Regions from separate parts of the Bacillus sp. A015 genome, predicted to be linked through region 2. Evidence: riboswitches for the same ligand, from Rfam matches in the RefSeq annotation. Region 2 holds a riboswitch; the other holds the start of a gene.
The links. A riboswitch is a leader RNA that binds a small molecule or an ion and turns the genes downstream of it on or off. The one in region 2 is predicted to bind glycine.
Positions count from the first base shown of each region.

Region 1: linked by a shared signal. The riboswitch ahead of ACSLGF_RS12380 (amino acid permease) and the one ahead of gcvT (glycine cleavage system aminomethyltransferase GcvT) in region 2 are both predicted to bind glycine.

Region 1 covers NZ_JBSPZB010000014.1:3-5,659, forward strand. The annotation lists gene ACSLGF_RS12380 (amino acid permease) at 151-1,497, opposite strand; glycine riboswitch at 1,660-1,739, opposite strand; gene ACSLGF_RS12385 (LacI family DNA-binding transcriptional regulator) at 2,013-3,035, shown strand; gene ACSLGF_RS12390 (MFS transporter) at 3,455-4,636, shown strand; gene ACSLGF_RS12395 (quinate/shikimate dehydrogenase) at 4,655-5,557, shown strand; gene ACSLGF_RS12400 (MFS transporter) at 5,597-5,657, opposite strand, start outside.
Region 2 covers NZ_JBSPZB010000002.1:239,471-245,127, reverse strand. The annotation lists gene tasA (biofilm matrix protein TasA) at 1-237, shown strand, start outside; gene sinR (transcriptional regulator SinR) at 304-639, opposite strand; gene ACSLGF_RS02870 (anti-repressor SinI family protein) at 673-837, opposite strand; gene ACSLGF_RS02865 (YqhG family protein) at 1,019-1,816, opposite strand; gene ACSLGF_RS02860 (DEAD/DEAH box helicase) at 1,831-3,501, opposite strand; glycine riboswitch at 3,752-3,859, shown strand; glycine riboswitch at 3,863-3,958, shown strand; gene gcvT (glycine cleavage system aminomethyltransferase GcvT) at 4,064-5,161, shown strand; gene gcvPA (aminomethyl-transferring glycine dehydrogenase subunit GcvPA) at 5,178-5,657, shown strand, end outside.

The DNA of each region.
Region 1 (5,657 bases), on a different contig from region 2:
GAAGCTAGGCTAGGTGTGTGGGAGGCCTTTTTCATTAAATCTCATCCATCATACTTACGTTGAAAATAAAAAAGATTGTAGAAAAACATGAGTTTCTCTACAATCTGAGCAAGCACAGCCTAATGCAAAGGCTGTGCTTTTTTCCGTCCATTATGACGCACGGCGTTTCTTTCGTGCATAAATCAATAATAAGAAACCAAACCAAACCGGTGTTAATAAGAGCGCCGGACGTGTTGCATCCGCAAACAGCATGATCACAAGAATGGCAGCAAAAAGCACAAGAACACAAATATTCACAAAAGGTGTGAATGGCGCTTTAAAGGTAGATGCTGCATGCAGTTCAGGACGTGTTTTTTTATATTTCAGGTGACATATTAAAATAATACTCCATACCCAAATGAAACAAATGGCACTGATTGTTGTCACAATGCCAAAGGCTTGTTCAGGAATCAGCTTGCTTAAAAGAGCCCCGACAGATACCACGATCGTTGAAACAAACAGTGCATTGCTTGGGACAGCGTGCTTATTCAGACGGCCAAAGGAGGATGGTCCCTGCTTTTGATGACTGAGATTATACAAAATACGGCTCGTCGAGAACATGCCGCTATTACAAGCGGAAGCCGCAGAAGTCAGGACAACAAAATTAATGAGCCCCGCTGCTACTGGTATACCAATCAGTCCAAAGGTTTTCACAAAAGGACTTTCTGATGCACTGAGCTCGGTCCATGGGTTGATACATAATAATACAAAGATCGCACCCACATAGAAAAATAGAATTCTTAATGGAATTTTATTAATCGCAGACGGAATGTTTTTTTGTGGATTTGCTGTTTCTGCTGCGGACACGCCAACAAGTTCCACTCCCACATACGCAAAAATCACCATCTGGAATGACAATAAGAAGCCTGTGACACCATTTGGAAATACCCCGCCATGTGACCAAAGGTTCGTGACCGTCACAGGCCCGGCATCTGTTTGAAAACCAATGATTAAAAGAACAACCCCAACGCCAATTAGCAGTAGAATCGTAATGACTTTAATCAGTGCAAACCAAAATTCCATTTCTCCAAAAAGCTTCACCGTTAATAAATTAAACCCTAGTAAAATCAACAAACAAATGATTGCAGGAATCCATTGCGGAATGTCAAACCAATACTGCACATACACCCCGACCGCAATGACATCAGCCATCGCTGTCATAATCCAGCAAAACCAATACGTCCAGCCAGTTACAAAGGAAGCCCATGGGCCAAGATAGTCCTCTGCAATATCGGTTAATGACTGATAGCCCGCCCTTGATAAGAGCAATTCTCCAAGTGCCCTCATGACAAAAAAGATGGCCATTCCGACAATTAAATAAGCAAAAATAATCGACGGACCTGCCAATTGAATGGCCTTTCCAGAGCCTAAAAACAGCCCTGTTCCGATGGTTCCGCCTATTGCAATTAATTGAACATGACGGTTTGATAAAGCTCGTTTTAATTCTTGTTGTGCCAATGTCAACGCCCTCCTCCGACACGATCCTATACTAAAATAATGAACCTTCAAAAAGTCCATAAAAAAAGAGATTGGATGCGCTCCAATCTCATGGTCATAAAAGAATAGCAAAATAGAGAAAAGCAATACATGGCATCATCCATGCATCACAAATACAATATTTCGTACTCTTCTGTCCTTTTGCCTGAGATTGTGAACCCTTCGGCGCCGCACGTACATGCGGTCTCTCCAGAAGCTGCTCCTGCCATAGTGTGACCCACAGCAATCATAGCCTTCGTTATTTACTTAAAATGTTGCTATTTCTGAATAATTTTATATTTTACGCCTCTAGAAGAAAGCTGTCAATGGTAATCTTTTAAGATTTTATCTCCTCCCTATTTGACTCAATATGACTTCACTTCATCAACACCCCCTGATAAGGTATAATAAATCAAAAGATGTTCGGCTCGTTTGATGGAGAAATCCATCCTGACCATGAACCAAGTTAGGCAATCCATTGAAGTTGGTGAAGATAAATGAAAAAATTGAACAAACAGCGTGTCACATTACAGGAAGTCGCCCGGCATGCCGGTGTCTCGACCTCAACGGCCTCACTCGTTGTTCGAAACAATCCTAGAATCTCTGAAGCCACTCGAACAAAAGTACTGCAATCCATGGAGGATTTAGGATACGTGTACGACCGCGTCGCTGCAAACATGCGGTCAAAAAGCTCCAATATTGTGGGTGTTATCGTCACGGACATTTCAAACACCTTTATTTCTGAGTTTTTAATCGGCGTGCAAACCACACTTGAATCACTTGGCTATACCGTTTTACTTGGTACAACCTTTGACAGTGTCGATAAGCAGGAACGGCTCATTTCCACAATGGTAGAGCACCGGGTTGGCGGGATTATTTTAAACCCAGCTTCGAAAAGCTCTACTCGGACGGTCAAACAGTTAAATCAAATTCGCACCCCAAAAGTACTGGCAAACCGTGAATTAGCGGATGTGCGCTGTGACTATGTCGGCGCTGATTATGAACAAGGCGCTTGGATGGCGGTACATCACCTTCTTCAAAAAGGACATCGACGTATTGCCTTTTTAGGCGGCATCAAGTCCTCATCGACTTGGATTGAACGCATGAAAGGTTTCAAAAGAGCCCATGATGAGGCAAACCTGACGATTGATGAATCTCTTATTATCGATATGGAACCTACCCGTGAAGGCGGGAAAGAAGCCCTTACCCAAGTCATCGACCAGCCCGAGCCTCCTACTGCTATTTTTTGCTTTAGTGACTTAGTCGCGTTTGGGGTCATTCAGGAACTGACAGTACGTGACATCAAGCCTGGTGAAGACATCGATGTTGTTGGATTCGATAACATCCCTGAAGCGGAGATGTATCATCCGCCGCTCACCACTGTCTCATCATTCCCACGATCCATCGGGGTAAAAGCAGCGAACCTTTTATATCATAAAATGAACGAGCAGGATGAAGAGCTGCAGCGATTGATCCTAAAGCCTCAACTTCATATTAGAGAAACCTCTACATCATCATGAAAGGGAGAATTGCATGCAGCAATTCTCTTTTTTTTATTGATCAAGTCAACCATTTCTTTATTTCATTTTTCTTTTTTTACATCACAAAGTCATAAACTTGACACATTTAAAGCGCAGGAGTATATTTATCACGTTGCTTCTTTTAGTATATCGTTATACCTAATTCGTCATACTGTTATTTTTATTTAACAACAGTTGAAATTGATAATTTCTGATTCTGATCAAATCATGAAGATACACTTTCTTATCAAGAGTGTTGTTATTTTTTATTTTTAGTAGAACGATGTACTTAATGGAAGAACAGATGAATATTCATTATTTTTTCATCAATCACACAAAGGGTGTTGTGATGGGCTTGATATTACAAAGGTAAACAAAGAATTTGACCCAAAAAGGGTTTTAAATATAGGAGTGGGAACATGAAAAATCCTTATATTAAATCGTCACTTGGCATGTATTTAAACTACTTCATGCTCGGCATGATCAATATTATTGTGGCATCCAACATGGAAAGCTTATCTGAACGCTACCATGTGGATATTCCGAAAATCAGCTTGCTTGTATCGGCGATCGGAATAGGTAAACTGATTGCTCTCTTTTTCTCTGGACGGTTAGCAGACCGCTGGGGACGTAAGCCTGTCATTATTACAGGAAACTTTCTTTACTTATTATTCTTAATCGGAATTCCAACGACAACGAATTATACACTCGCTTTTATCTTTGCGATTTCAGCAGGGATTGCAAACTCACTGCTTGATTCAGGGACATACCCTGCTCTAACAGAATCGTTTCCTAAAAAGGCAAGTTCAGCTTCTGTTTTAGTGAAGGCGTCCGTTTCAATTGGAGCGACTGTTCTTCCATTTATCTTGGCGTTCCTTATTGCACATGACATCTTCTGGGGCTGGGCGTTCTTTGGACTAGGACTTCTTTATTTACTCGTAGGGATTTACTTGATCTTTATGCCATTCCCGAACCATAAGCAAGTCTCTTCACAAGATGATCTTCCAGTGCAGGAACAAATGAAGGAAGAACCTAAAATGGTTGGTGAAGGCTTAGCTGTTGTGCTCATGGGATTCACGTCTACTGCATTGTTTGTCGTATGGCAGACGTGGCTTCCGCAACTCGGGTTAAAACTGATTGGACTTGGCACAGGACAAGCGACGCAGCTTCTTTCTTATTTTAGTATTGGTGCCCTTGTGTCTGTTCTATTACTATCGATCGTATTAGATAAATTTATTTCACCTATTATGGTCGCCATTATTTACCCAATTGGGGCATTCCTTGCAATGTTTTCACTATTTCAAATCGAAACGTACAGCATTGTGATTGTCAGCACCTTTTTCTTAGGATTATTTACAGCAGGGATCTTCCAGCTGGCCATGAGTATTATGATGAAATTATTCCCTACAAACAAAGCAACGGTTTCATCATACGTCAACATTGCGGCAAGCTCAGCGTTTATTCTTGTGCCGCTCATTACAAGTGGGTTGGTCAGCACGTACGATATTAAAATGACGTTATTTTTCGATATGATCATTGCGGTCATTAGCGTATTGTTAGCAGTCTTTGTTTTAGGACGCATGAAAAAATTGTCTAGATAATAAAAGGAGATGTCAATTATGACAAACATACATGAACGAAATATTGATGGAAAAACAAAATTAGTCGGTCTTCTTGCTACACCAATTGGACACAGCCTGTCACCACGGATGCACAACCTTGGATACACATTAACAGGTATCAACTACGCTTACCTAGCCTTTGAAGTAGGAAATGATGAACTAGAAGCAGCAGTAAACGGAATGAAAGCGATGGGTGCAGCTGGATTTAACGTATCTATGCCAAATAAAATGAAAGTGCTGGATTACTTAGATGAACTAGATGATTCTGCGAGATATACACGTGCAAGCAACACTGTTGTGAACAAAGATGGCAAGCTGATTGGCTACAACACAGATGGTCTTGGTTACGTGAGAAACTTGATTGAACATGGCGTTGAACTAGCTGGACAAAAGGTAACACTTGTTGGCTCAGGCGGTGCTGCGACACCGATTGCCATTCAACTTGCACAATCAGGTATTCGTGAAATTAGTATTTTTGCTCGTCAAGATCAATACTTTGTTCAAGCGGAAGAAAATGTGAAGTACATCAATGAAGAGATGAAATCATTCGGTGTCAAAGCGAACATTTTCCCACTTGAAGACAAAGACGCTTTCCGCCGTGAAGTAGCTGAAAGTGCGATCTTAGCAAATGGGACAAGCCTTGGAATGAAACCATTAGACCAGCTTAGCATTATTGATGACACGCTTGATGTACTGCGTAAAGATTTGATCGTGACAGATGTTGTGTACAACCCGCAAAAAACAAAACTTCTTGCTCAAGCACAGGAAGCGGGTGCCAAAACCATTAACGGTCTTGGAATGATGCTATGGCAAGGTGCTCTTGCTTACAAACTCTTTACTGGTGAAGATATGCCAGTTGATCAAGTGAAACAGATACTTTTTGAAAACGACCGTTTCTAAACAAAAAAGACGACTTCCTGAGTGGAGGTCGTCTTTTTTTTATTCATGTACCATGATTTGGCGGTATCGATACAGGATATACATTGCACCAATAATGGCC
Region 2 (5,657 bases):
CCAAAGAATCCGTTTGATTACGATAAAATGGAAATGATCATTGAATTTGTCAATGACCAGACGAAGGATAAAGCTGGTCACTATATCCAAAATAAATACCAAGGCGATGCGATTCAAATTGATCTTTCCTTCGAAGCGACTCAGTGGAATGGTTTAACGATCAATCCCAAAAAGCATACGGATGAAAAAGGCTACGTGAAAGAAAACGAAAAAGCACACAGCGAAGATAAAAAATAAATCCAGTCTTTAGACTGATATAAGCTCTGCATAGCAATTGGAGGAGTATGCGCTAAAACGTGCGCTTTACTCCTCTTCTTGCTGTTTTTTCCAGATTTGATAATCTAAAAATTCACGAAATTGCTTTTTCGAAACCCCTGATGTCATTGCATCTCGAACTAGTTTTTCCCATTCACTATCTAATTGACCATCGTATTCGGTTTCATCTTTTTCGTGTAACAGTGTATGAACCGAGACGTCCAGAACAGCGGAGATTTTTTCAAGAAATTGAATGGAGGGGTTTGTTTGCAAGTTTCTTTCTATTGAGCTTAAATAAGACTTCGCTACCCCAGCCTTTTCGGCCAGTTCTGATAGTGAGTAGCCTTTTTCATTGCGGTATTGTTTAATACGCTGGCCAATCAATGTCATCACCTTCCTTTCGATATTATAGCACATTCAGAAAGGTTTGATAGAATGACTTCTTACCAGAGGGGGAGACTCAGAGGACTTTTCTTTTGATTTGAGAAAATGACGGACTTCTTCAACTGTTAGTCCTGCTTTGCGAGCTTCGCGTAATAATTGAACCCATTCACTGTCTAATAATTTCGTTTTCTTTTCCATACAAATACCCTCCTAAAATACTGAATCGTGTATTTCAGGCACTTAACGCATTAAATGGAAAGACACAGGTGGTAAGATCTCATAGATTGCTTGCGTCATGTTTCCGCCCAATACAAACAGACAAACTTTTTTTTGACTGATCGAAAATCGTATGTCACATGAAGGGGAGGGGACTCGTGAGTCAACCTCCTCTTTTTTGCTGTAAGTAAAAAAGCCCGCCATTTTCAATCGTAAGACTGATTTTTGGTTCGTATAAAGTTTTAAGTGCTTGTCTTTCTATTTCATATTCTACAGATGTGTCTGAAGTCCCTTCATAAAATTGGTTTAAAAGTTCCGAGTCTTCTTTCCACTTTTGAACAGCCCTCACCGCCCAATCGTCCGGCTCCTCATGGGCATAACGCTCCATCAGGCTATAGAGCCGTTTGACGCCGCTTTCTGGCTTAATCATTGTACTCATCGTAAAGCAATAATCAGGAATTTGAGACGACAGCTCACGGGCTTCGAGCTTTTCTTGAAATTGTTCTATGACTTCTCCTCGTATCAGATGAAGCCCAAGTGACAGCAGCTTATCCTTTTTACGGTCTGCCAGATAGGATATTTTCACATTGAGACCAAGCCATGGCTCCAGTGCGATCTGGTTGTTGCTAAGCGGTCTCACTTTTTCGTAGAGCCGGATAAATCGGCCCTGCTGTTTAACAGCCTCGAATATTTGAAATAAACGAGGGGAGCCGAAGTGGACAAATTCACCTTCGACCGTGTCACCGGCTTTTTTTTGATCGGTGATTAAGGTTAATTGCCGCGGTTCAGGTACACCGCCCGTTTTTTCGAGCCAGTGCCAATAAAAAGGGCGGTTCATAATCAATTTATCCATTTCGATTGTCAGTTGGACTGTCATATGTCCTGCACTTTCTTCTAATATGTCGCATTGGTTCGCCTGAAAGAAACGGAGAAGAAATGTATGAATGTGACGCTGCTCCATTGATCAACTCTCCTTTATGAGCCTTGCTGCCTTTTTTCTAAAAGCGGTGTTTGTGCTTCTGTTAAATAAGAAGCAAACTGGGTTAATTTCTTTTTCATGTCTCCGTCAGATTCGTGCTGAAAGAGTATATGATGCAATTCTGTTTCGGCATCTTGGATATCAATTCGCGTTAAAATATCATCTAGATCGCCAATGACGTTTTCAAACAGCTGAATTTTTTCATATAAAAGCTTTAGAATATGTTCCTCGACTGTTCCATTCGTTGCCATATTGTAAATGTGGACATCCCGCTCTTGGCCAAGGCGGTGGATACGTCCAATTCTCTGTTCTAGACGCATCGGATTCCACGGAAGGTCGTAGTTGATGATCTGGTTACAAAACTGAAGGTTAATCCCTTCGCCGCCGGCTTCTGTAGCAATTAATACTTGAGCCCGTTCTCTAAATAAATCTTTCATCCAGTCTTTTTTGCTCCGCTTAAAGCCGCCTCGAAAAGGAACCGAGCTAATGCCGTTTTGCTGAAGAAACCATTGTAAATAAATTTGTGTCGCACGATATTCAGTGAAAATAATCACTTTCTCATTTAACTGCTGAATGAGTTTGACGACTTCCAGCGCCTTTGAATTTTGCTCGACTTGGTTGATTTTCTCCATGATTTGCGCAATGGCAGAAGATCCTAAAATGTGTTTTTCTTCTTCCTGCATTTTTTTTATCGTCATATAGACCGCCTCACGGCTTGAGCAGCATTCCCGTTCCAAGGTCATGATTGAAAACATGTGCTTTGTATAAGCTGGATTCTCTTTCAGCTTGCAGATTTCATCATATAACGCTTGCTCTGTCGGAGAGAAATGAATGGAAATCGTCTTGACATGCCGTTTTGACCACTCGATGCCAGTGTCTTCTCTTCGGTTACGAATCATCACTTTATTGATTAGCTGTTTCAATCGATCATGATCTTCAAGCTGCAAGTCCTTTTTGGCAAAAACATCTTTAAACTGATGTTCATTCCCAAGATGGCCTGGCTTCAGAAGGGAAACGAGATTGAAAATTTCTCCGATTCGGTTTTGAATAGGCGTAGCTGTAAGCAGCAGGCAGAACTTCTTATTTAGATTTCTCACAAATTCATAGTTTTTCGTTTTATTGTTTTTCAGTTTGTGTGCTTCATCAATAATAACCATATCGTAGGCGATAGATAAAATCGTGTCTCGATGCGGCTGTCTTTTGGCTGTATCAATTGAGGAAACCACGACGTCACACTGCTCCCACACATAGCTTTTTTTTTGTTCGACAGCATCAATGTAAAATTTCGTCCGCAGCTCCTGCACCCATTGAGACACAAGGGAGGCGGGGACGAGAATGAGAATCTTTTTGGCAAGTCCACGAATCATGTATTCTTTGATAATGAGTCCTGCTTCTACAGTTTTCCCAAGTCCCACTTCATCTGCTAGAATGGCTTTCCCGTTCATCTCTTCTACGACTCTTCTGGCTGCTTCGAGCTGGTGTTTTAAAGGAGTGAAGTCAGGTAGGTGCGTAGGAGCTTGCAAACCCTCGAATGAATCAATCGCCGTGACTTTCTGAACCTGCGTCGCTAATCGGTACATATCCCAGTTCGCCCAGGGACCGTCTGCTGAAAGCCGCTGCTGAAATTCACTTGCCCATTCCTGATCAAAAATCGTTTGAATATTCAATGTCATCGCCTGCCTTTCTAGTCGGTTTATGATAAAAACGTTCTGTTTTTAAACGCTTCATTTTTTAAGAGGTCTTTAAAAGACTGTATATTTCAATAAAAGCGAACGATATTGAACATTTATTTTAAAAATGTTAATGATTTTTCTGTTGCTCTTGATCCATTTCTAGTGGTAGGATGTTGGTAAGTGATCTAGAAAATAAGTCACCCATTTTGATAGTATGTCCAATAAATGTGAAGAATATGAGCGGATGATGGTATGGGGAGAGACTTGGCGGTTATTTTGCACTGGCAGGCGCCGAAGGAGCAAGCTGAATTGATTCAGTGAATCTCTCAGGCAAAAGTACTCTTACCGGACGCAACTCTGGAGAGTGTTTGCTCATTGTTTTTTAGCAAACCACCAAAGGGGAAAACGCACAATGATGTTGTGCTGTAAACTTTCAGGTGCAAGGACAGAGACTTCTTTTTGATAAAAAGGGAGCTCTCTGTCCTTTTTTGCTGTGATTTTTTTCTGAAAATTCAGCTTGTGATCTGCACTGTAAGAAAAAAGGGGGAAACGATTGATGTTGAAACGAACACCGCTTTTTCATGCGTATGAAACGTTTGGCGCAAAAACCATTGACTTCGGGGGCTGGGAATTACCTGTCCAATTTTCTTCCATTAAAGAAGAACATGAAGCTGTTCGAACAAAAGCAGGGCTTTTTGATGTGTCTCACATGGGTGAGGTGGAAGTCAAAGGTCAAGATGCCCTTCCTTTTTTACAAAGGTTATTAACCAATGATCTGTCTAAGCTGACGGATGGTAAGGCACTATATACAGCCATGTGTTATGAAGATGGCGGGACGGTGGATGACCTGCTCGTCTATCAAAAAGAAAAGAACAACTATTTACTTGTCATTAATGCATCAAATATCGAAAAAGATGTGGATTGGCTGCTCAAGCATCAGGGGGAGGATGACGTATTGATCAAAAACGTCTCTGATCAAATCGCCTTGCTAGCACTTCAAGGACCTCTTGCTGCTGACATCATCAAGGATGTGGCGGGCGAAGAGGTGACATCTCTCAAGCCATTTACGTTTTTATCACAGGCTGAGGTCGCTCAAAAAGAGGTGCTTGTTTCAAGAACTGGCTACACAGGAGAAGACGGCTTTGAAATCTACTGCCAGTCAGAAGATGCAGTGCACATTTGGTCGGCTTTATTACAAGCGGGCCAGCCTAAAGGGTTAATACCGTGCGGGCTCGGTGCACGTGACACCTTGAGATTTGAAGCAAGACTCCCGCTTTATGGTCAGGAGCTCACAAAGGATATTTCCCCATTAGAGGGCGGGATTGGTTTTGCTGTCAAAACGGATAAAGAAGCTAATTTTATTGGGAAAGAAGCGCTCAAAAAGCAAAAAGAAGAAGGAACGAAGCGAAAGCTTGTCGGCATTGAAATGATTGATAAAGGGATTCCGCGTACAGACTATCCGGTCTTTTCAGGAGAGAAGCAGATTGGAATTGTCACAACGGGTACACAATCTCCAACGTTAAAGAAAAATGTCGGGCTTGCTTTGATCGAAACATCAGAGGCGCAGCTTCAGGCAGAGGTGGAAGTACAAGTTCGTAAAAAACGTCTAAAAGCCAAAATCGTCGCCACACCATTTTATAAAAGAGCCAAATAACGAGGGGGAATAGAGGATGAAGCACAGGTATTTGCCGCAAACAGAGCAAGATCAAAAAGAAATGCTGGATGTCATCGGCGTTCAGTCGATTGATGAGCTTTTTTCAGATATCCCAGAGAAAGTACGATTCAAAGGAGCATACAACATCAAAGAAGCCGCATCTGAAACAGAGCTTGTGCGGGAATTATCTCGCTTAGCTGCAAAGAATAAGGATACTGTTTCCTATGCATCGTTTCTTGGTGCTGGTGTGTATGATCATTATCAGCCTGTCATTGTAGATCACGTCATCTCACGCTCTGAATTTTATACAGCGTATACACCTTATCAGCCCGAGATTTCGCAAGGTGAATTGCAAGCCATCTTTGAGTTTCAAACGATGATCGCTGAGCTGACCGGCATGGATCTTGCCAACTCCTCGATGTATGATGGCGGAACCGCATTAGCTGAAGCGGCGATGCTGGCTGCAGGACATACAAAGAAAAAGAAAATTGTTGTC